DNA from 3 places in the Allosaccharopolyspora coralli genome. Region 3 is predicted to be linked to each of the others. Evidence: riboswitches for the same ligand, from Rfam matches in the RefSeq annotation. Region 3 holds a riboswitch; each other region holds the start of a gene.

Region 1 (6,988 bases), 550 kb from region 3:
ACACGAGGCGAACGGCACTTTCGCCTCGTGTGGTGAGGCGAAAGTGCCGTTCGCCCCACCAGAATGAGGGTCGGGTGAGGCGAGGAATGGACCGGATGAGCGCGACTCAGGCGTCGACGCGGCGGCGACGGAGGCGGCGGGCGACGAAGGTGGTCACCGCCACGACCACGGCGATGATGACGAACGTCTGGAACACGCCGACGTAACTCTCGACGACACCCCAGTTCGCGCCGAGGAAGTACCCGGCGAGGACGAGCAGGGTGTTCCAGATGAGGCTGCCCGCTGCGGTGAAGGCGACGAAGACCGGCATCGGCATCCGTTTGACCCCGGCAGGCACCGAGATGAAGCTGCGGAAGACCGGCACCATCCTGCCGAGGAAGACCGCCTTCGTGCCGTGCCGGGTGAACCAGTCCTCGGTGCGGTCGAGGTCGGTGGCGTCCACCAGCGGGAGCTTCACGGCGATGGCCCGAGTGCGTTCCGGGCCGAGCAACGCTCCGACATAGTAGAGCGCGATCGCGCCGACGACGGAGCCTGTGGTGGTCCACAGGATCGCGCCGAGCAGGCTCATGCTGCCCGCGCTCGCGGCGAACCCGGCCAGCGGCAGGATCAGTTCGCTGGGGATCGGCGGGAACAGGTTCTCCAGCGCGACGGCGAGCCCGGCGCCGGGACCGCCCAGCACCTCCATGATCGCCAGCACCCATGCGGTGATGCCGCCTCCGTCGGTCTGGGCGGCGAGGGCGGACGCAAGGGGCATTGATGATCTCCGAGGACGAAACCGGACACGACTCCATCGACGCTACGGAATCGAACGGAACCGCCCCACCGGTGCTCACCCTGAGACTGCCCCTGAGATTCTCCCGGCCCTCGCAGGTGAAAGGTGAGACGGCGTCCGCGCGAGACTCCTGGTGTTGTGACGAATATCTCCGCTGGATTTCCACTGTGGTGGCATGCACCACTGTGGACGCGAGCACCGTGTGTCGCCGACCGGACACACACGCTGCGACTGACAGAGTGCGCGGTTTGAGGGCTGTGGTCAGGCGCACTGCGTCGGGGTTCCTGCTTGCTACGCAGAACGGCCGACGGCGGGTTCTCGCCTCGTGGCCGGCGGGGACAGCGTCGACGTGGTGCAGGTGGCTACTCGATGTCGACGCTCCCGGAGCCGGCCACGAGGTGAGGTTCCGCTACGGAACCACCCCACGCGGATCAATCCGCGCTTCCTCTGACGCTCAGAGTGCATGTGGGAACTGTGTGCCCGTAGGACACGCCTCATACGTGTCCAGCCTCGGCAGGGCGAGGGGCACGCACTGGGGCGGCGGTACCGGACCACCCACCCACGTCCCACAATGCCCGCTCAGGCGTTGGACGGGAGCTCGGTGCCGGTGCCCCGGCGCCGGATCGCCACGAGATCGTGCCGCTGGTCGGGCAGCGTCTGCTCGTCGGTGCCCTCGATCGTGAACCCGGCGTCGGTGATCATTCTTCGGTCTTCGTCCCCGGTCTGGCCCTCGGACGTGAGGTAGTCACCGAGGAAGATCGAGTTGGCGAGGTGCAGTGCGAGAGTCTGCTGGCCGCGCAGGTGGATCTCCCGGCCACCTGCGAGGCGAACCTCCACGTCCGGGAAGAAGAACCGGTACAGCGCCAGGATCCGCAGGCACCGCTCCGGGGTGAGGGTCCAGTCCTCGGACAGCGGTGTGCCCTCCATCGGGATGAGGAAGTTGATCGGCACCGAGTCCGGGTCCAGCTCCAGCAGCTCGAACGCGAGCGCGACGACGTCCTCGTCGGACTCGCCCATGCCGAAGATCGCGCCCGAGCACGACGACATTCCGGCCGTGGTGGCCTTGCCCACGGTCTCGACCCGATCGGTGAAGGTGTGCGTGGAACAGATGTCGGCGTAGCGGTCCTCGTTGGTGTTGAGGTTGTGGCTGTAGGCGTAGACACCGGCGTCACGGAGTTCCTCGGCCTGGCCGTCCTTGAGCAGGCCGAGGCAGGCGCAGATCTCCACGTCCGGCTGCGCGGCCTTGATCTCCTCGATGGTCTCGGCGATCCGGCGCACGTCGCGCTGACCCGGGCCGCGCCCGCTGGCGACCAGGCAGATGCGCTTCGCCCCTGCCTGCGCGGCGCGATCGGCGGTCTCGGCGGCTTCTTCGGGGCTGATCCACGAGTACTTGAGGATCTCCGAGGTCGAGCCCAGCCGTTGCGAGCAGTAGGTGCAGTCCTCGGGGCACATGCCCGACTTCATGTTGATGATCGTGTTCAGCTTCACCCGGCGGCCGAAGAAGTGCCTGCGCACGGTGCCCGCGGCGGCGACCACGTCGAGCACGTCGTGGGTGTCGGTGAGCACGGCCATCGCTTCGTCACGGGTCGGGGCCCGCCGATCGAGAGCCTTCGTGGTGAGATCCTGCAGCGTCGTCATGGCCACGAGCCTTCCGCTCCGGATCACCGGATCTCCATTGACGACGCCGACAAGTTCGGACGCCCGGAATTGTCGGCGCTGCCTCACCCGACACCGTCCACACACGACAGTGGGGCCGTGCCCTGACGGACACGGCCCCACCGGAGAGAACGAACTCAGAGGTTCGGGTAGAGCGGCTTGTCGGCGGCGAGCTTTTCGACACGCGCGCGCAGCGATTTGCTGCGGGTGTCGTCGAAGGTGGGTTGGAGTGCTTCGGCGATGATGTCGGCGACTTCGGTGAACTCGGTCTTGCCGAATCCGCGGGTGGCCAGCGCCGAGGTGCCGATGCGGAGCCCGGAGGTGACCATCGGGGGCCGGGGGTCGTTGGGCACGGCGTTGCGGTTGACGGTGATGCCGATTTCGTGGAGCCGGTCTTCGGCTTGTTGCCCGTCGAGTTGGGAGTTGCGGAGGTCGACGAGCACGAGGTGCACGTCGGTGCCGCCGGAGACCAGTTGCACACCGGCCTGGGTGGCGTCGTCGGCCTGCAACCGGCGGGCGATGAGGCCGGCGCCTTCGACGGTGCGGGTCTGACGGTCGCGGAACTCCTCGCTGGCGGCCATCTTGAACCCGACGGCCTTGCCTGCGATGACGTGTTCGAGCGGGCCGCCCTGCTGGCCGGGGAAGACCGCGGAGTTGAACTTCTTGGTCAACTCCGGGTCGCCGGAGAGGATCACGCCGCCGCGCGGACCACCGAGGGTCTTGTGCGTGGTGGTCGTGACCACGTGGGCGTGCGGGACGGGGTTGGGGTGCAGCCCGGCCGCGACCAGTCCGGCGAAGTGGGCCATGTCGACCATGAGGTAGGCACCGACCTCGTCGGCGATGGCGCGGAAGGCCGCGAAGTCCAGGTGCCGCGGGTACGCCGACCAGCCGGCCACGATCATCTGCGGCTTGTTCTCGCGGGCCAGTCGAGCGACCTCGTCCATGTCGACGCGGTGGTCGGTCTCGGAGACGTGGTAGGGAACCACGTTGTAGAGCTTGCCGGAGAAGTTGATCCGCATGCCGTGGGTGAGGTGTCCGCCGTGGGCCAGGTCCAGACCCATGATCGTGTCACCGGGTTTGAGCAGGGCGAACATGGCCGCGGCGTTGGCTTGGGCGCCGGAGTGCGGCTGCACGTTGGCGTAGGCGGCGCCGAAGAGGTCCTTGACCCGGTCCAGGGCCAGCTGCTCGACGACGTCGACGTGCTCACACCCGCCGTAGTAACGCCGCCCGGGGTATCCCTCGGCGTACTTGTTCGTCAACGCCGAACCCTGGGCCTCCAGCACCGACTGCGGCGCGAAGTTCTCCGAGGCGATCATCTCCAACGTGGTCTGCTGGCGCCGCAACTCGGCATCGACCGCGGCCGCCACCTCCGGATCCGCATCCGCAAGCCGACTATTGAAGAACTCCGTGGACATGTGCTGCCTCCTGCACTCGTTCTCGGGCGGGGTCTACTCAGCTGGAACGGCGGTAGAACGGCGTGGCAACGACCTCCACGTCGACGTTCTTGCCGCGGATGTCGACCTGCAGGGCGGTGCCCGGCTCGCTGTGCGCGCGGTCGACGTAGGCCATGGCGATGGGGTGTCCCAGGGTCGGCGACGGCGCACCGCTGGTGATCTCACCGATCTCGGTGTCGTCGGCCGCCAGCACCCGGTAGCCGGCACGGGGTGCGCGGCGCTGGTCACTGCGCAGGCCGACCAGGGTGCGGTCGGTGGGCTGCTCGGCGACCTTCGCCAGCGGCGCCTTACCCACGAAATCGGACTCCTTGTCGAGCTTGACCACCCGTCCCAGGTTGGCGTGGAACGGGGTCAGGTCGGCGGAGAGCTCGTGGCCGTAGAGCGGCATCGCGGCTTCGAGCCGGAGCGTGTCGCGGCACGACAGGCCGGCGGGCTGCAGGCCCGCCGGGGCGCCCTGCTCGGTCAGCGCCTGCCACACGGTGGTGGCGTCCTCCGGCGCGGTGAACAGCTCGAAACCGTCCTCACCCGTGTAGCCGGTGCGGGCCAGCAGCACCGGCTTGCCCGCCACGGTGCTCGGGTAGCCGGCGAAGTACTTGACCTCGTCGAGGTTGGTGTCGGTCAGCGGCGCGAGGATCTCGACGGCCTTCGGCCCCTGCACGGCCAGCAGCGCGTAGTCGTTCGAGACGTCCTCGTGGGTGGCGTCGAAGCCCTCGACCCGGTCGGCGACCTCGGCGGAGACGACCGCCGCGTTCGCCGCGTTGGCGACGATGAGGAACTCCTGCTCGGCGAGCCGGTAGACGATGAGGTCGTCGAGCACGCCGCCCTCGGCGTTGCAGATCATGGTGTACCGCGCGCGGCCCGGGGTGATCGCGGTGGCGTTGGTGAGCAGCGCGTAGTCCAGCGCGGCGGCCGCCTGCGGGCCGGTGATCCGGATCTCGCCCATGTGCGTGAGGTCGAACAGGCCCGCGGTGGTGCGCACGGCGTTGTGTTCGGCGATGTCGCCGGAGTAGCGCAGTGGCATCGTCCAGCCCGCGAACTCCGTCATCGTCGCGCCGAGCTGCTCGTGCACCTCGTGCAAGGGGGTCTGGCGGGGCGAGGTCATGGCTGTGCGACTCCTCCTCGTGGCGCCGGTCGTGTCGTTGCTCCGGGCCGCTCACATGCGGAGGTCAGCCTATCCGGGGCGTCGGCACGAACACGGGCGCGGGTGTTTGCGCTGGTGAGACCGTCTCCCCGGAGTCATTGGCCTGAGAGTTTCACCGCGCGAGGCGGCTTGCACCGTGGGCGAGGAGCGGGCGCTCCTGCTTTTCTCCGTTCGCCTGGTACCGAGCGGTGTCTGTGGCCTGAGAGTTTGGAGGGAGGATTGCTCCTTCGGCGCCCCGGTCCGGGTGCGAGGCACACCGGGTGGGGTCTCTCCCGCTCGACGTCGTGGGCGCGGTGTTCTGTTGTCGTTGGCTCGGCCGATGACGCTACGGAAGCGCTGGGTACGGAGTCAACCGGAGGGCAGCGTGATCCACGCGGCCGTCACGGTCACCGCTCGGGCGGCTCGGCCACCTGTTCGTAGACCGTGAGCAGGCCGTCGACCAGTGCGGACAGTGCGAGTTCGAAGCTGTCGTGGTCGATCTCCGCGGCGTGTCGTGCCAGCCGGTGTGCCTGGTTGAGGTGCGGGAACTTTCCGTCGTAGACGTCGGGCTCGTCGACGAAGCCCCGGGAGAACGACCCCATCGCGGCACCGACCACGAGGTACTTGGTCGAGGCGCCGATCATCGTGGCGTAACGCTGCGGCCACCCGTGGTGGGTGAGTCCGCCGTGCACGGCGTCGGCGCGCTGCAGTGCGACGTCGCGGCGAGCGGGCCCCGAGGCGACGAACGGCACCAGGTTCGGATGCTCGGCCAGCGCGGCGCGGTACGAGCGCGCCCAGGTCCGCAGCCCGTCCTCCCAGCCGTGGTCGAAGCCGGAGGTGTCGACGCGGTCCATGATCTCGTTGGCGATCTGGTGCAGCAGCTCGTCCTTGGTGGAGACGTGGTTGTACAACGACGCGGCCCGGACACCGAGGTGGTCGGCGATCTTGCGCATGGAGACCGCTTCGAGGCCGTGAATGTCGATGAGGTCGAGCGCGCTGCCCCGGATGCTCTCCGGGGACAGCAGCGGATTCGTCGGTCTCGGCACGGTGGTCTCCTGTCGTGGGTCGGACGTGCACAGGTGTGGCCCACTGCCTGCTGTGATCCGGGGCGCACCGCCCGTCACCTCGGGTGACCGGTGGACGTTGAACCGGTCGGGCTCCGTGGAGGTGTGACCCTTGCGTGCTGTGTCGGAACGGTCGTAGGCTGCCATAAAACTAACGGCGTTAGTTACTGGTGTCCATTCCTTCGGCCGCTCCCCGGTGGTGGCGGACCTCCCGATGCCCACGGTTCTCGTCCGTACCTCGGCGCCCGGAGTGGGCGCAGAGACCTCGACAGGAGGCCCCCGCATGACCACAGCAGAGCCGACCCTCGGTGCGACCCTCTCGCTCGCCTCGGTACTCGCCGAGCCCGCCCGGCGCCACCCGGCCCGGGTGGCCGTCGTCGAGGGCGAGGAGACCATCACCTACCGCGAGTTGTGGGAGCAGGTGCGCAAGCACGCCGCCGCCCTGCAGCAGCAAGGGGTGGGCCCCGGCGATCGGGTCGCTCTCGTCGCCCCGAACGTCATCGACTTCGTGCGGTCCTACTACGCGATCATCGCGGCCGGTGCCGTGGTGCTGCCGGTGCCGCTGCTGCTCGTGCCCGACGAAGCCGCCTATCTCATCAGGGACGCCGGGGCGAAACTCGTCGTCTCGCACACCTCGCAGCTCGCGCTCGCGCGGGACTCGGCCAAGCGCGTGGGCGTGCCGGTGGTCACCGTGGGTCCGACCACCGCCGACGAGCCGTCGCTGACCGAGCTCGCGGCCGCGGCCGACCCGATCGCCAACCACGTCACCCGCGTGCCCGATGATCCCGCCGTCGTCTTCTACACCAGCGGGACCACCGGGCGCCCCAAGGGCGCGGTGCTCACCCACCTGAACCTGGTGCTCAACGCGACGGTCAACGCCTTCGACGCGAACGACACCCGGCACGAGGACCGGATCCTCGGC
Region 2 (6,988 bases), 1.8 Mb from region 3:
ACTCGCCGTTGTCGTCCCGCTCGGCATCCAGCGTCTTGTCGTCGAGCACCGAGGCGGCCTGCTGGTCCAGGAACACCCGCGCCCCGGACGACTCGACGACCTGGTCGTCGCCCTCCGGAGCAGGCGCCACGGACGCCTGCAGCTCCGTTTCCGAGCCGTTCACACTGGTCGCCGCGATGCGCAAGCCCGAGTCTTCCCCGGACTCACCTCCGGCGAGCACCACCTTGATGACCTCCGCCGCGCTCTCACTGATGGTGAGCATGTTGTGCTCCTCCCGGGTTCGGTCACATGGAGTCGCCCACCGTAGTGCATTCGGTACACCCCGGCATCGGCCGGGGCGTACCGGTCGGCACGCACGTCAGGCCTGGTAGGCCTCCAGCGGAGGGCACGAGCAGACGAGGTTGCGGTCACCCTTCGCGCCGTCGATGCGACGCACCGCGGGCCAGATCTTCGGCATCGACCGACCCAGCGGGTACGCGGCCTCCTCCCGGCTGTACGCGTGGTTCCACTCCCCAGCCAGCGATGCCGTCGTGAACGGCGAGTCGCAGAGCGGGTTGTCGTCGACGGGCCACTGACCTGCGGTGACCTTGTCGATCTCGGCGCGGATCGCGATCATCGCCTCGCAGAACCGGTCGAGTTCGGCGAGGTTCTCGCTCTCCGTCGGTTCCACCATCAGGGTGCCCGCCACCGGGAACGACATCGTGGGCGCGTGCAGACCGTAGTCGGCGAGCCGCTTGGCCACGTCGTCCACCGTGACGCCGCTGTCCTTGGTGATCTGGCGCAGGTCGAGGATGCACTCGTGGGCGACGTAGCCGCCTTCGCCGGTGTAGAGCACCGGGAAGTGCGCGTCGAGCCGCTTGGCCACGTAGTTCGCCGCCGCGACCGCGGTCAGCGTCGCCCGCCGCAACCCCTCCGGGCCCATCATGCGCACGTACGCCCACGAGATCGGCAGGATCGACGCGCTGCCCCACGGCGCCGCACTGATCGGGCCGACTCCCGTCTCCGGCCCCGCCGCGGGCTGCAACGGGTGGTTCGGCAGGAACGGCGCCAGGTGCTCGCGCACACCGATCGGGCCGACGCCGGGACCGCCGCCGCCGTGCGGGATGCAGAACGTCTTGTGCAGGTTCAGATGCGAGACATCCGAGCCGAACTTGCCCATCCGGGCCAGGCCGATGAGCGCGTTGAGGTTCGCACCGTCGACGTAGACCTGCCCGCCTGCCTCGTGCACCATCGCGCACACGTCCTGCACGGTGTCCTCGTAGACGCCGTGCGTGGACGGGTACGTGACCATGATCGCGGCGAGGTCGTCGCGGTGGGCGTCGAGCACCTCCCGCAAGTGGTCCATCTCGATGTTGCCGTCGTCGTCGCACCGCACCACGACCACGCGCAACCCGGCCATCACCGCGCTCGCCGCGTTCGTTCCGTGCGCGCTCGACGGGATGACGCAGATGTCACGAGCCGCTTCACCACGGCTGTGGTGGTAGGCGCGGATCGCCAGCAGACCGGCGAACTCACCCTGGCTGCCCGCGTTCGGCTGCAGGCTCACCGCGTCGTACCCGGTGATCTCCGCGAGCCAGGACTCCAGGTCGGAGACGACCTGCAGCAGGCCCTTCGCGTCCTCGGCGGGCGCGAACGGGTGCAGGTTGGCGAACGACGGCCAGGTGATCGGTTCCATCTCCGCCGTCGCGTTGAGCTTCATCGTGCACGAGCCCAGCGGGATCATGCTGCGATCCAACGCCACGTCGGTGTCCGAGAGCTTGCGCAGGTAGCGCAGCAACGACGTCTCCGAGCGGTGCTGGTGGAACACCGGGTGGGTCAGGTACTCGGACTCCCGCAGCAGGGCCGCAGGCAGGGCCTCGTCGACCGAGCCATCCACAGCGTCCGCGTCGGCCTCGACACCGAACGCGCCCCACACGAGCGCGAGGTGCGCCCGGGTCGTCGTCTCGTCGCAGCTCACGCCGACGTGGTCGGCGTCGGCGCGGCGCAGGTTCACACCCCGTTCACGGGCAGCGCGGACGACCTCGTCGGCCCGGCCGGGAACGTTCGCCAGCACGGTGTCGAAGAACTCGTCGTGCACGACCTCGACACCGCCGCGGCGCAGCCCCTCGGCCAGCACCGTGGCCATCCGGTGCGTGCGCGTCGCGATCGCCTTGAGGCCCTCGGGGCCGTGGTAGACGGCGTACATCGAGGCGACGACCGCCAGCAGCACCTGCGCGGTGCAGATGTTGCTCGTGGCCTTCTCCCGGCGGATGTGCTGCTCACGGGTCTGCAGCGCGAGCCGATAGGCCTGCTCGCCGTCGGCGTCGACGCTCACGCCCACCAGACGGCCGGGCAACTGCCGCTCGAAACCCTTCGCGACGGCCATGTAGCCCGCGTGCGGACCACCGAAGCCCATCGGAACACCGAACCGCTGGGTGTTGCCGACGACCACGTCGGCGCCCATTTCACCGGGAGCCCGCAGCAGCGTCAGCGACAGCAGGTCGGCCGCCACGACCGCCTTCGCCCCGCGCTCGTGCACCGCCGCGATGACCGGTTCGAGGTCCCGCACCGCGCCCGAGGCGTTCGGGTACGACAGCAACGCCCCGAAGAACTCACCGTCCGGCAAGCCGTCGACGCCGTCGCTGAGGTCCGCCACGACGATCTCGATGCCCAACGGTTCCGCACGCGTCTGCACCACCGACAGGGTCTGCGGCAGGACGTCGGCGTCCACCACGAACCGCGGTGACTTTGCCTTGCCCGCGCGGCGCACCAGCGTCATGCCCTCGGCAGCGGCGGTCGACTCGTCCAGCATCGACGAGTTCGAGACCTCGACCCCGGTGAGGTCCGCCACCAGCGTCTGGAAGTTCAGCAGCGCTTCCAGCCTGCCCTGCGAAATCTCCGGCTGGTACGGGGTGTAGGCCGTGTACCAGGCGGGGCTTTCCACGACGTTGCGGCGGATCACCGGCGGCGTGACCGTGCCGTGGTAACCCAGACCGATCATCTCGACGTTGGTGGTGCACTGCTCGGCAAGCGCGCGCAGCTCGTCCAGAGCCTCCGACTCGGTGGCCGGGTCCGGCAGCGCCATCCGCAGGTCCTGCTCACGGATCCCCTTCGGGAACGCCTGCTCGCCCAGCTCCTCCAACGACCCGACACCGATGACGTCGAGCATCCGAGCGAGCTCCGCAGGCGCCGGACCGACATGCCGGTCGGCGAACGGCGTGCCGTGCTCCAGCGCGGCCAGCGGGACATGGTCATGATTCACGTCGGTCATCGCCCTACCTCCAAGATCACGGCGCATGAGGACCACGGCGACCACCCGGGTCGCCGTCTCCCCCTCTGTCCGTGTCCGCGACGCGAACGCCTGAGAGCTTCACCCGGCCGACACCGGGCTTGCACCGTCGGCGGGGCCACCACTCCCGTGGTGACCCTCTTTCCAGAGGTATCTCGCCCGCGCGGTCCAGCTGGCCTGAGAGGTTGACGGGGAGAGTTGCTCCTTCGGCGCCGCACCACGAGGGCACGGACTCTCCCGCACGGGGTCTGCGATGCCGCGAATGATACCCGATGGATCAGCCGGTTTGGCGATCCCGACGGCGACGGGACAGCTCGTCGTCGACCGCCGGTACCTCTTCGGCGCCTTCCGCACGCTCGGCGGGGAACTCGTGGATCGTGCCGCTGATCTCCCGCATCGCCCCACTCACGGCGATCCCGAAGACGCCCTGACCACCCTGGAGAAGGTCCACGACCTCCTCGGCGGAGGTGCATTCGTAGACAGTCGTGCCGTCGCTGAACAGGGTGATGCGCGCGAGGTCCTCGACCCCGCGGTTGCGCAGGTGGTCGACCGCCACCCGGATGTTGTGCAATGAGACACCCGTGTCCAGCAGCCGCTTGACGACCTTGAGGACCAGGATGTCCTTGAACGAGTACAGCCGCTGCGACCCCGAGCCGGAGGCGACCCGGATCGTCGGCTTCACCAGCTTCGTCCGCGCCCAGTAGTCCAGCTGCCGATAGGTGATTCCCGCGATCTGACAGGCTGCGGGACCCCGATACCCGACCAGTTCGTCCGGCAGCGACGCGTCGGGGAACAACGTTCCCTGTTCCACGCCGGCCTGCTCGCCGGGCGCTCGCTCGACCACGCCTGCCTCCCCTCGACCGGCACCACGCCGGCGACGCTGGGCCCGGGACGGGCGTCCCCGGGTCCACGAGATCCGCCGACGAAGAATCACACCAGCGAGATTCGCGATAGCTCGACGGTAGGCCTGCCGTCACCACCGGTCAACGCGACGCGCGGGCACGTGCGGGCCCTGCACCGCTCGAAGCGCGGCAAGAGGGTGCGCGGAGTGATCTGCGTAGGTGGTTCCGTGGCGGAACCTCAGCTCGCGGCCGGCTGCGGGATCGCCGACATCGAAGACGCGGGAGCGTCCCACTTTGCCGCGGCTGGTCACTTGTGAGGCGTGCCCTACGGGCACAAATGCCAGTTTCCAGACGCCCTTACTTGGCGGTGGGCGGCTCGAGGCTATGGTCAGCCACGGTGCCGCCGACGAGTCCCGCCCGTCTACGCAGGCCGGCCACCTGCGGGTTCTCACCTCGTGGCTGGCGGCGGTATCGGTCCACCCACCCAAGTCCCCAGAAGCCCTCTCAAGAGCCGTCCGAGTGCCCCCGCCCGAATGCAGCGGTCCCCGGCGCCTCGAAGGCACCGGGGACCGCGCGTGTGTGCGTGTGTGCACAGGTCAGGTGTCCGCGCCGCGGAAATCCTCCGGGGAGACCGAGTCGAGGAACTCGCGGAACTTCTCGACCTCGTCCTCCTGCTCGTCCGGGATGATCAGGCCCGCCTCGTCGAGCACCGACTCGTCGGCGTGAATCGGCACCCCGACCCGCAGCGCCAGCGCCACCGAGTCGCTCGGACGGGCGGAGACCCGTACGTCGCCGTCGAAGACGAGTTCGGCGAAGAAAGTGCCTTCCTGCAGGTCGGTGATGCGCACCTGTTCCAGGTCGCGTCCGAGAGCGCCGACGACGTCCTTGAGCAGGTCGTGGGTCAACGGCCGCGCAGGCCGCACACCCTGCTGTTCGAGGGCGATGGCGGTCGCCTCCACCGATCCGATCCAGATCGGCAGGTACCGCTCACCCTCGTTCTCGCGCAGCAGCAGGATCGGCTGGTTGGCTGGTAGTTCCACTCGCACGCCGACGACGCGCATCTCGCTGCTCATCGTCACATCGCCTCCTCCAGCGCGCCGAAGCGTGACTTCCTCGTCGAGGGTCGCGCACCGACGACGTCGACGCTACCCGCGACGCCGCGGACACGCCCACCATCGGACCCGTTCTCTCGCACCGTTCCCGCCCGTCACAGACCGAAACGCGCGCCACTCCACGTTCGAGCAGTACCCAGCACGATACACCGGCCCATCCCGCGTCAACGCGGGTTCACCGACGGCACCGCAGCCGGGGATTTCGGCGGCCACACAGGGCAAACCGGCCACCGACGAATGGACAACGGGGCGGCACCGTACGATGCCGCCCCGTTGCCGGATCGTCTGCCTCAGCGGCCCTGGCCACCTTCCAGGGGTCCGGTGAGGAACACCAGCCGGAACTTGCCGATCTGCACCTCGTCACCGTTGGCGAGCACCGAGGTGTCCACCGGCTCGCGGTTGACGTACGTGCCGTTGAGGCTGCCGACGTCCACCACGACGAAGTCGTTGCCCTCACGACGGAATTCCGCGTGCCTGCGCGAAACGGTGACGTCGTCGAGGAAGATGTCACTGTCCGGGTGACGACCCGAGCTGGTCACCTCGCGGTCCAGCAGGAACCGCGAACCCGCGTTCGGACCGCGCTTGACCACCAGCAGGGCCGAGCCGGCTGGGAGCGAGTCGACACCGGAAGCGCCAGCCCCCTCCGCTGGCGGAGCGCTCTCGGTCTCGGGCTCCGAGAGGAAGGGCCTGAAGACCGAGGTGGTCTCCGGAGACTTCTCCGGCGGGGTGCCGCCGGGCCCGTCGTTCGTGCTCACCTGAGCTCTCCTCCTGCGGATGGGAATGGCTGATGAATCGTGGGCGAATACACCCAACGTACCGTGCCGGTCACCGGCTTCGACGCGCGGTTCCCAACATCGTTTTCACCCGCCGCCGAGATCGACGATCAACCCTGGTCGATCAGGTTCTGGTAACCGTCCTCGTCGAGGAGCTCGTCCAACGCGGAGGCGTCCGCGAGAGTGAGGACCACCATCCAGCCGTCGCCGTAGGGGTCCGAGTTCACCAGCTCGGGCTGATCGTCGAGCTGCTCGTTGACGGCGGTGATCTCGCCGGCGATCGGAGCGTAGAGGTCCGAGACGCTCTTGGTCGACTCGACCTCACCCATCGTCGCCTTCGAGTCGAGACTGTCACCGACGTCGGGGAGCTGAACGTAGACCACGTCACCCAGCTGCTGCTGCGCGTAGTCGGTGATGCCGATCCGCGCCTTTCCGTCACCGGTGGGCAGAACCCACTCGTGCTCCTCGGTGTACCTGATGCCTTCCGGGGCCACGCGGCTCCGCCTTCCTCGTCGGGACGCACTCGGCCTCTGGCCGGTGTGTCCTGGTTCTTCCTGCGTCTGCGCACGAACTGATCGCGCGCGGACGCAGCGAGGGTATTTCCGTCTCCGGACCGCCGCAAGGCACCCGATCGCGGACCACCTCAGCCGGGGACTCCTCGACGTGAGACGCGGACGGCCGCGGCGACCTGAACCAGGTAGAGCAACCCCGCCCACACGTAGAGCACGCCGCCCCAGCAGGTCAGCGCGTAGGCGATGGGGCGTACCACTTCGTCACCGACGAAGTCGGCCTCGACGAGCAGCAGCAGTGGAAACGCGTACATGAGGCAGAAGGTGGCGGCTTTGCCGAGGTAGTGCACCTCCGGCGGCTCGTAGCCGTGGAACCGGAGGACGGGCAGGCACAGGGTGAGGACCACGTCCCGCCCGATGAGCACGGCGGCCACCCACCAGGGCACGACGTCCCGCAGGACGAACGCGACGAGAGTGGCGATGA
Region 3 (6,988 bases):
GGAGTCGAACCCGACGCACGATTCACGCTCGCCAACGAACGCACCTTCCTCGCATGGCTGCGGACTTCACTGGCCCTGATGGCCGCCGGGGTCGCCGTCGAGGCGCTCGCGGCCGCGACCGGTGGCTCGAACGTACTGCGCACCATCCTCGCTCTCGCCCTGCTCGGCGCTGGAATCCTGTGCAGCATCGGGGCGTTCGCCCGGTGGTTCGCCACCGAACTCGCGCTGCGCACCGGCCGCCCGCTGCCCGCACCGAGGCTCGCACCCGTGCTCGGTGTCGGACTCGCCGTCGTGGGCGCGGCAACGTGCGTGTTGCTGCTGACCTACGGGGTGTGAGCCGTGACTTCCCGCTGGCACGAACCGGAAAGCCCCGGCCTGCAGGTGGAACGAACCACGCTCGCCTGGCTTCGGACCTCGCTCGCGTTCGTCGTGGGACTGCTGCTGATCGTGCGGTTCGTCGCGCACCACAGTGCGCTGCTCGCGGCGATCGGGATCACAGTCGCACTCCCGGCGGCACTACTCGTCGCCGCGCTCGCCGCCCGGCGCTTCCGACACTCCCTGTGGTCCTTGCCCACGCACGACACACTTCCCGACGGAGCGTTGCCAGCGGGTGTCGCCGCGTTGGGGCTCGTGGTCGGTAGCTGCGGCGTGGCCTACGTTCTGCTGAACTGAGCATTGCCGGACTGGGGTTGTCCGCGCAGCCACACCGCCGCGTTCGCGGGCAGCTCGCCCTCGGGCAGGTCCGTGCTGGCGAGCAGTACCTCGCCGGGGGGCCGCCGCACGGCTTCTCCCGTGGTGTTCAACGCACAGATCGCACCCCCGGCAGCCCTGCGGAACGCGAGACAGCCTTCCGGGGCTCCGTACCACTCGACGTCGTGATCCTGTGAGTCCCACAGTCGCTGCCGCAGGTCGATCCCGTTGCGGTACAACGACAACGTCGAGGAATCGTCCTCCAGTTGGGACTCCACCGTGAACTTCGCCCAGTCCGAATCCCACGGATCCCACGGCCCGGGCGCGGCGGAGAAACCGAACGGGGGCTCGGTTCCCTCCCAGAGCATCGGCGGTCGTACGGCCGAGTTCCGGATGGTCTCGGCGTTCGGCAATCCCAGTTCCTCGCCGTAGTCGAACCCGATCGACCCCGGCAGCGCCATGAGCACCAGCGCAGCTGCCCGAGCACGCTGCCGTCCGAGCACGCCCCCGCCGAAGCGGGTCGTCGGCAGCAAGCGGTCCGCGCGACCCAGTGACCACGAGGGGCACAACCCGTGACCGGGACGGGCCAGGACCGAGTCGGCGACTCGCCGCACCTGCACGGCGTCGAAGTCCGCCAGACCGAATCGCATGTCGACCCCGAGATGCATCGGAGGCCGCACCTGCGGGTCGCGGTACCAGCGCTCGTCGAGCAGGGCCGCGAGCACCGCGTCCGGATAGTCGTCGAAAACCGGGAGCGCCAGTTCCAGCATCCGGTGGAGGTCGTCGTCGATCGCCTCGGCCGACCGCGGCGCGGCCCCGAGGCGTATCCCGTCCATGCCCCGGTCCAGCCAAAAGGACACGCCGTCGGCGATCACGCGCGCCGAGTCCGGGCCGTTCAGCACCGAGCGGCCGAAGGCGAGGTCCAGCACCAAGCGCAGACCCGCCGTGTGCGCTTCGTCGACCAGCCGGTCCAACGACGGCAGGTCACCCGCCAGCGGGTCGAGTTCACTGCCTTCGCCGGTGACGGTGCGATCGAACACGTACGTCATCCACACCGCGTCCACCCCGAGCAACTCCAGATAGCCGAGGTGGCTGCGCAGACCGTTGATGTCGCCCACGCCGTCACCGTCGGAGTCGACGAAGCCGCGCACGTTGACCTGGTAGTACACGGCCCGGTTCCACCAGTACGCGCACCCGCCCGGCGACCGGGGAAATTCGGTAACGGCGCGCATGGCAGCCGAAGATACCCGGCGGTCGCCGGACCGGGCAGGCGACGTGCGGCCATCGTGTTCGGGTGGGTGTGGCGAACGTGGCCCGCCACACCCGCCCGTCAGCACTCGATGACGTTGACGGCGAGTCCGCCGCGCGCGGTCTCCTTGTACTTGACCTTCATGTCCCGGCCGGTGTCGCGCATCGTCTTGATGACCTTGTCGAGCGACACGAAATGCGAACCGTTGCCGCGCAACGCCATGCGGGCGGCCGTGATCGCCTTGACCGACGCGACCGCGTTGCGTTCGATACACGGGATCTGCACCAGTCCCCCGATGGGGTCGCAGGTGAGCCCGAGATTGTGCTCCATCGCGATCTCGGCGGCGTTCTCCACCTGTGCGGGAGTGCCGCCGAGCACCTCGGTGAGACCCGCCGCGGCCATCGAGCAGGCCGAGCCGACCTCACCCTGACACCCGACCTCGGCCCCGGAGATCGACGCGTTCTCCTTGAACAGCACGCCGATCGCACCCGCCGCCAGCAGGAAGCGCACGATCCCGTTCTCGTCCGCACCGGGCACACACCGCGCGTAGTAGTGCAGCACGGCGGGAACGATGCCCGCGGCCCCGTTGGTGGGCGCGGTGACGACCCGACCGCCTGCGGCGTTCTCCTCGTTGACCGCCAACGCGTAGAGCGTCACCCACTCCATCGCGTCATCGGTGTCGGTGAGACTCGCCCGCAGGTCGGCCGCGCGGCGCTGCACCTTCAGACCACCGGGCAGCACCCCGTCGGCCGTGCAGCCGTTGTGCACGCACTCCTGCATGACGTCCCAGATGTGGACCAGCCCGCGCCGGGTCGTCTCCTCGTCCCGCCACGACGCCTCGTTGGCCAGCATGAGTTCACTGATCGACGAACCGGTGCGCTGAGCTTGTTCCAGCAGACCGTCCCCTGTGGAGAACGGGTGCGCCACCGGCGTCTCGTCCTCCTTGATGCGGTCCGCGCCCGACGCGTCGTCGTCGACGACGAACCCACCACCCACCGAGTAGTAGGTCGCCGACAGCAGCGCCTCACCGGTCTTGTCCTGGGCCACGAACCGCATTCCGTTGGGGTGCAACGGAAGCGATTTGCGCCGGTGCATCACGAGATCCCGGTCCACCGAGTAGCGAATCTCGTGCTCGCCACCCAGCCGGAGCCGGTTCGTGGCCCGGATCTCCTCGACCCGGGGTTCCACAGCCCGAGGGTCCACCGATTCCGGTGCGTGACCTTCCAGCCCGACCAGGACGGCTTTCGGGCTGCCGTGGCCGTGGCCGGTCGCACCCAGCGATCCGAACAGTTCGGATTTCACTCGGGCGACGTCGTGCAGCCGCCCCGACTCTTGCAACCGCGACACGAACATCCGTGCCACACGCATCGGTCCCACAGTGTGTGAACTCGACGGGCCGATGCCCACCGAGAACAAGTCGAAGACACTGATCGCCATTGATCGGTACCTCCCCTCGCGAGGCGGGTCAGCTGGTGCCCGTGAGTTCGGCGTACTGCTGCGCTGTCAGCACCGTGCCGGGCTGCTCGACGCGAAGCTCCAACAGCCACCCCGCACCGAACGGTTCGGCGTTGACCAGGCCCGGCTCGTCGGCGACCGCCTCGTTGACGGCGACGACCTCACCGGTGGCCGGTGCGTACAGGTCGCTGACGGACTTCGTCGACTCGAGTTCGCCGCAGGACTCTCCGGCCTTCACCGTGTCGCCGACGTCGGGCAGCTGGACGTAGACGATGTCGCCGAGGGACTCGGCCGCGTACGGGGTCACACCGACCCGGACCACGTCGCCGCGGTCCTCCAGCCACTCGTGTTCCTCGGTGTAGCTCAGGGTGGTGGGAAGAGACATGGCAGGCTCCGTCCGTCGAGGGGTCGCACTCGTTGCAGCGGGCACGGACGCTCCGCGTCCCGTGCCTCCCCCTCTGTTGCGGAACCTGAGAGATTCACCGCACGAGGCGGCTTTCACCGTGGGTGCGCGCCGGGCACGCTTTCCAGAGTTGCCTCGGCCGAACGGTCATGGGTGCCTGAGAGTGTGCGGGGAGTCTTGCTCCTTCGGCGCCCCACGAGCTGGTCGCGGGGTCTCTCCCGTTCGGTGTCGACGGCCGGTGTGCGGTTGTCTGTTCGAGAAGCAACGATAATCGGGCCGTTCGCGCTGTCAACGGGCGGCTCGTCTCGAGCACCGGCCACTCGCCTCCGACGCGGCTCCTCCGCCGACCGCGCCCCGTCCCCTCGCATCCCTCTTCGCCTGAGGTTCGTCGCCGGTGACAGTAAGGGAACTTTCCTGTCACCAGTGACAGGAAAGTTCCCTTACTGTCATCTCAGGCGAGGGCGTGGGTGACCTCGGTGTGGGAGAGGTTGTGGGCCTCGGCGACGGCGGCGTTGGTGAGGTATCCCTCGTGGGTGTTGAGGCCCTCGGCGAGCGCGTCGTCGGCGCGGCAGGCGTCGCGCCAGCCTTCGTCGGCGATGCGGAGTGCGTACGGCAGCGTGACGTTGGTGAGGGCGTGGGTCGACGTGCTGGGCACGGCACCGGGCATGTTGGCCACGCAGTAGAACACCGACTCGTGCACGGTGTAGGTCGGCGCGTCGTGCGTGGTGGGCCGGGAGTCGGCGAAGCAGCCGCCCTGGTCGATGGCGATGTCGACGAGCACGCTGCCGGAACGCATCTGCGAGACGAGTTGGTTGGAGACGAGCTTCGGGGCTCGCGCGCCGGGGATGAGCACGGCGCCGATGACCATGTCGGCGGAGGTCACGGCCTGTTCGAGGGTGTAGCGGTTGGAGGCGATGGTGCGCATCTGGCCGCGGTAGTCGCGGTCGATGTCGCGAAGCTTGTCGACGTTGGTGTCCAGCACCTCCACGTCGGCACCCATGCCCAGCGCGATACTCGCCGCGTTGAGCCCGGCGACTCCGCCGCCGATGACCACGACACGGGCCGGCGGCACGCCGGGCACTCCGCCGGGCAGCACGCCCCGGCCTCCGGTGGGGCTCATCAGCGAATACGCGCCGACCTGCGCGGAGAGCCTGCCTGCGACCTCGCTCATCGGCGCCAGCAGGGGTAGCCCGCCGCCGGGGGTCTGGACCGTTTCGTAGGCGATGGCGGTGGCTCCGGAGGCGAGCAGTGCCCGAGTCAGTTCTGCCTCGGCGGCCAGGTGCAGGTAGGTGAACAGCACCTGGCCGCGCCGCAGCCGCGGGTACTCCTCGGCGATCGGTTCCTTGACCTTGAGCACGAGCTGGCCTTCGGCCCAGACCTCGTCGGCCGATGGCAGGATCTTCGCCCCCGCGGCCAGGTAGTCCTCGTCGGGAATCGCCGAGCCCGTCCCGGCTCCGGTCTCGACGAAGACCTCGTGGCCGCGGCTGACGAACTCGTACGCCCCCGCTGGTGTGCACGCCACCCGGTACTCGTGATTCTTGATCTCGCGGGGCACTGCGATCTTCACGGCGAAGTCCTCTCGTCGTCCTCGCGCACTGTGGTGCGCGTTCCTCGTCCGGGACGCCTCCTGGGCGTTCAGATGTGTTGCGCACCACGATCCGCTGCCGGGAGCGGCGACGCATCGTGCCCACAGGACGACCTCGACCCGTTGCGTTGTGCGTGAGCACAAATCGCGCGGCGTATGCGGCCACGCTGGACGACGACACGGATGAAGCGAAGAAAGGGCGGCGCGCTCGACCAGCCTGGGGGTCACCGGGAGCACGCCGCCAACCCCAGTGTAGGACACGACCGCGTGTTTGCCGACGCCCCCTGGGCCCCGAACGGGGAATTTCCCAGGGCGGAGTTCATACACCAGCGTCACTCGAAACGGTGACCTTCACTCCGTGGTTGTGCAGTCGCGCGGGGCACGCGCCGATGACCACTCGCAGTGCGGACGAACGCCACCCGAATTGGTGGCGAGCACGGTTAAACCGCCCCCGTCGAATACGTCGGCTCACGACCCCGGGAGAGCACGACATGGACCGGACAGCCTCCACCGCCGAAACCCCTGACCACGAGCCGGACGCAGGCACCGAACACCAGCACGACCACTGGCGACGCGACGTCCTCGGCCGGCTCGACACGCTGGACGGCGCCGTTACGGCAGGAGCCGACACGCTGATCCCACTCGCCCGCACCGAGCTCTACCGACTGTCCGAAGGGTTCCGCAGGCTGCTCGACGAACACCGCCCGGACGCTGAGGGACGCTGCCACGCCTGCCCCGGCGCTTTCCGCGGCCGCCGCTGGCCGTGCTCGGTCTGGACTACCGCCTACCGCTACCTCGTCGGCGACCACTCCGACCAGGCGAACCGGGCCCGCCGCAGCCGGTTCCGCACACGCCGGGCTCATGCAGGGCCGACCCGCCACCACACCGAGCACACCGGCCCGGTCGTGGCCGAGATGATCGTCCGGTCCGGGGACGAGGGGCCGAGCGAATGGGACACCGACGAGTTCGAGCTCCCCGACCTCGCCACTGGCCGGGCCCGGCCGCAGCCACCGATGGGCGGACATCTCGAAACCGATCACACGCGGATCCACCGGGCAGGTGTGGTTGACAGGACGGCCCGCTGACGTCGGCATCGCGTGCCTGAACTGCTCCCGCACCAGCCTGTCGACCCGCACCAGTTCGTCCACCCGTATGAGCGATGAGGCACGATGGACACGCCCGGATCGTGACGCCGGGCGAACGTGACGCCATTCGGGAGGACGGGTTTTGCACGACCGCAGCGGTCGCATCGCGGTACACGGCCTCAGCAAGTCGTTCGGCCAAGTCGACGCGGTGCAGGACCTCAGCTTCACGGTCGAGCCCGGTGTGGTGACCGGATTCCTCGGGCCGAACGGCTCGGGCAAGACGACCACCCTGCGCATGATCCTCGGCCTGGTCACCCCGACAGCGGGGCACGCAACGATCAACGGCGTGCCGTTCCAGCAACTGAGCAACCCAGCCACGGTCGTGGGCGCGGTGCTCGAAGCGCAGAGCTTTCACGGCAGTCGCACCGCACGCAACCACCTTCGCTGCTACGCGGCCGCGATGAACGTGCCCGACGAGCAGGTCGAGCGGGCGTTGGACCTCGTCGGCCTGAGCAGCGCGG

Evidence for each region. Region 3 has a riboswitch for glycine ahead of gcvH (glycine cleavage system protein GcvH). Riboswitches for the same ligand answer to the same signal wherever they lie in the genome.
Region 1: it holds a riboswitch for glycine, as region 3 does, so the genes downstream of both, gcvT (glycine cleavage system aminomethyltransferase GcvT) here and gcvH (glycine cleavage system protein GcvH) in region 3, are expected to answer to the same signal.
Region 2: it holds a riboswitch for glycine, as region 3 does, so the genes downstream of both, gcvP (aminomethyl-transferring glycine dehydrogenase) here and gcvH (glycine cleavage system protein GcvH) in region 3, are expected to answer to the same signal.

The regions. Positions count from the first base shown of each region.
Region 1 covers NZ_CP045929.1:3,404,024-3,411,011, reverse strand. Annotated here, with positions in the region: gene GIY23_RS15945 (DedA family protein) at 107-754, opposite strand; gene bioB (biotin synthase BioB) at 1,352-2,410, opposite strand; gene glyA (serine hydroxymethyltransferase) at 2,566-3,843, opposite strand; gene gcvT (glycine cleavage system aminomethyltransferase GcvT) at 3,881-4,984, opposite strand; glycine riboswitch at 5,200-5,308, opposite strand; gene GIY23_RS15925 (TetR/AcrR family transcriptional regulator) at 5,410-6,048, opposite strand; gene GIY23_RS15920 (long-chain-fatty-acid--CoA ligase) at 6,350-6,988, shown strand, end outside.
Region 2 covers NZ_CP045929.1:2,164,641-2,171,628, reverse strand. Annotated here, with positions in the region: gene GIY23_RS10285 (HesB/YadR/YfhF-family protein) at 1-262, opposite strand, end outside; gene gcvP (aminomethyl-transferring glycine dehydrogenase) at 359-3,250, opposite strand; glycine riboswitch at 3,423-3,518, opposite strand; gene GIY23_RS10275 (MerR family transcriptional regulator) at 3,546-4,112, opposite strand; gene GIY23_RS10270 (bifunctional nuclease family protein) at 4,707-5,183, opposite strand; gene garA (glycogen accumulation regulator GarA) at 5,513-5,977, opposite strand; gene gcvH (glycine cleavage system protein GcvH) at 6,106-6,489, opposite strand; gene GIY23_RS10255 (CDP-alcohol phosphatidyltransferase family protein) at 6,639-6,988, opposite strand, start outside.
Region 3 covers NZ_CP045929.1:3,950,609-3,957,596, forward strand. Annotated here, with positions in the region: gene GIY23_RS18410 (YidH family protein) at 1-336, shown strand, start outside; gene GIY23_RS18415 (DUF202 domain-containing protein) at 340-672, shown strand; gene GIY23_RS18420 (alpha-amylase family glycosyl hydrolase) at 654-1,922, opposite strand; gene GIY23_RS18425 (L-serine ammonia-lyase) at 2,021-3,376, opposite strand; gene gcvH (glycine cleavage system protein GcvH) at 3,405-3,779, opposite strand; glycine riboswitch at 3,932-4,028, opposite strand; gene ald (alanine dehydrogenase) at 4,249-5,364, opposite strand; gene GIY23_RS18440 (hypothetical protein) at 5,874-6,467, shown strand; gene GIY23_RS18445 (ABC transporter ATP-binding protein) at 6,610-6,988, shown strand, end outside.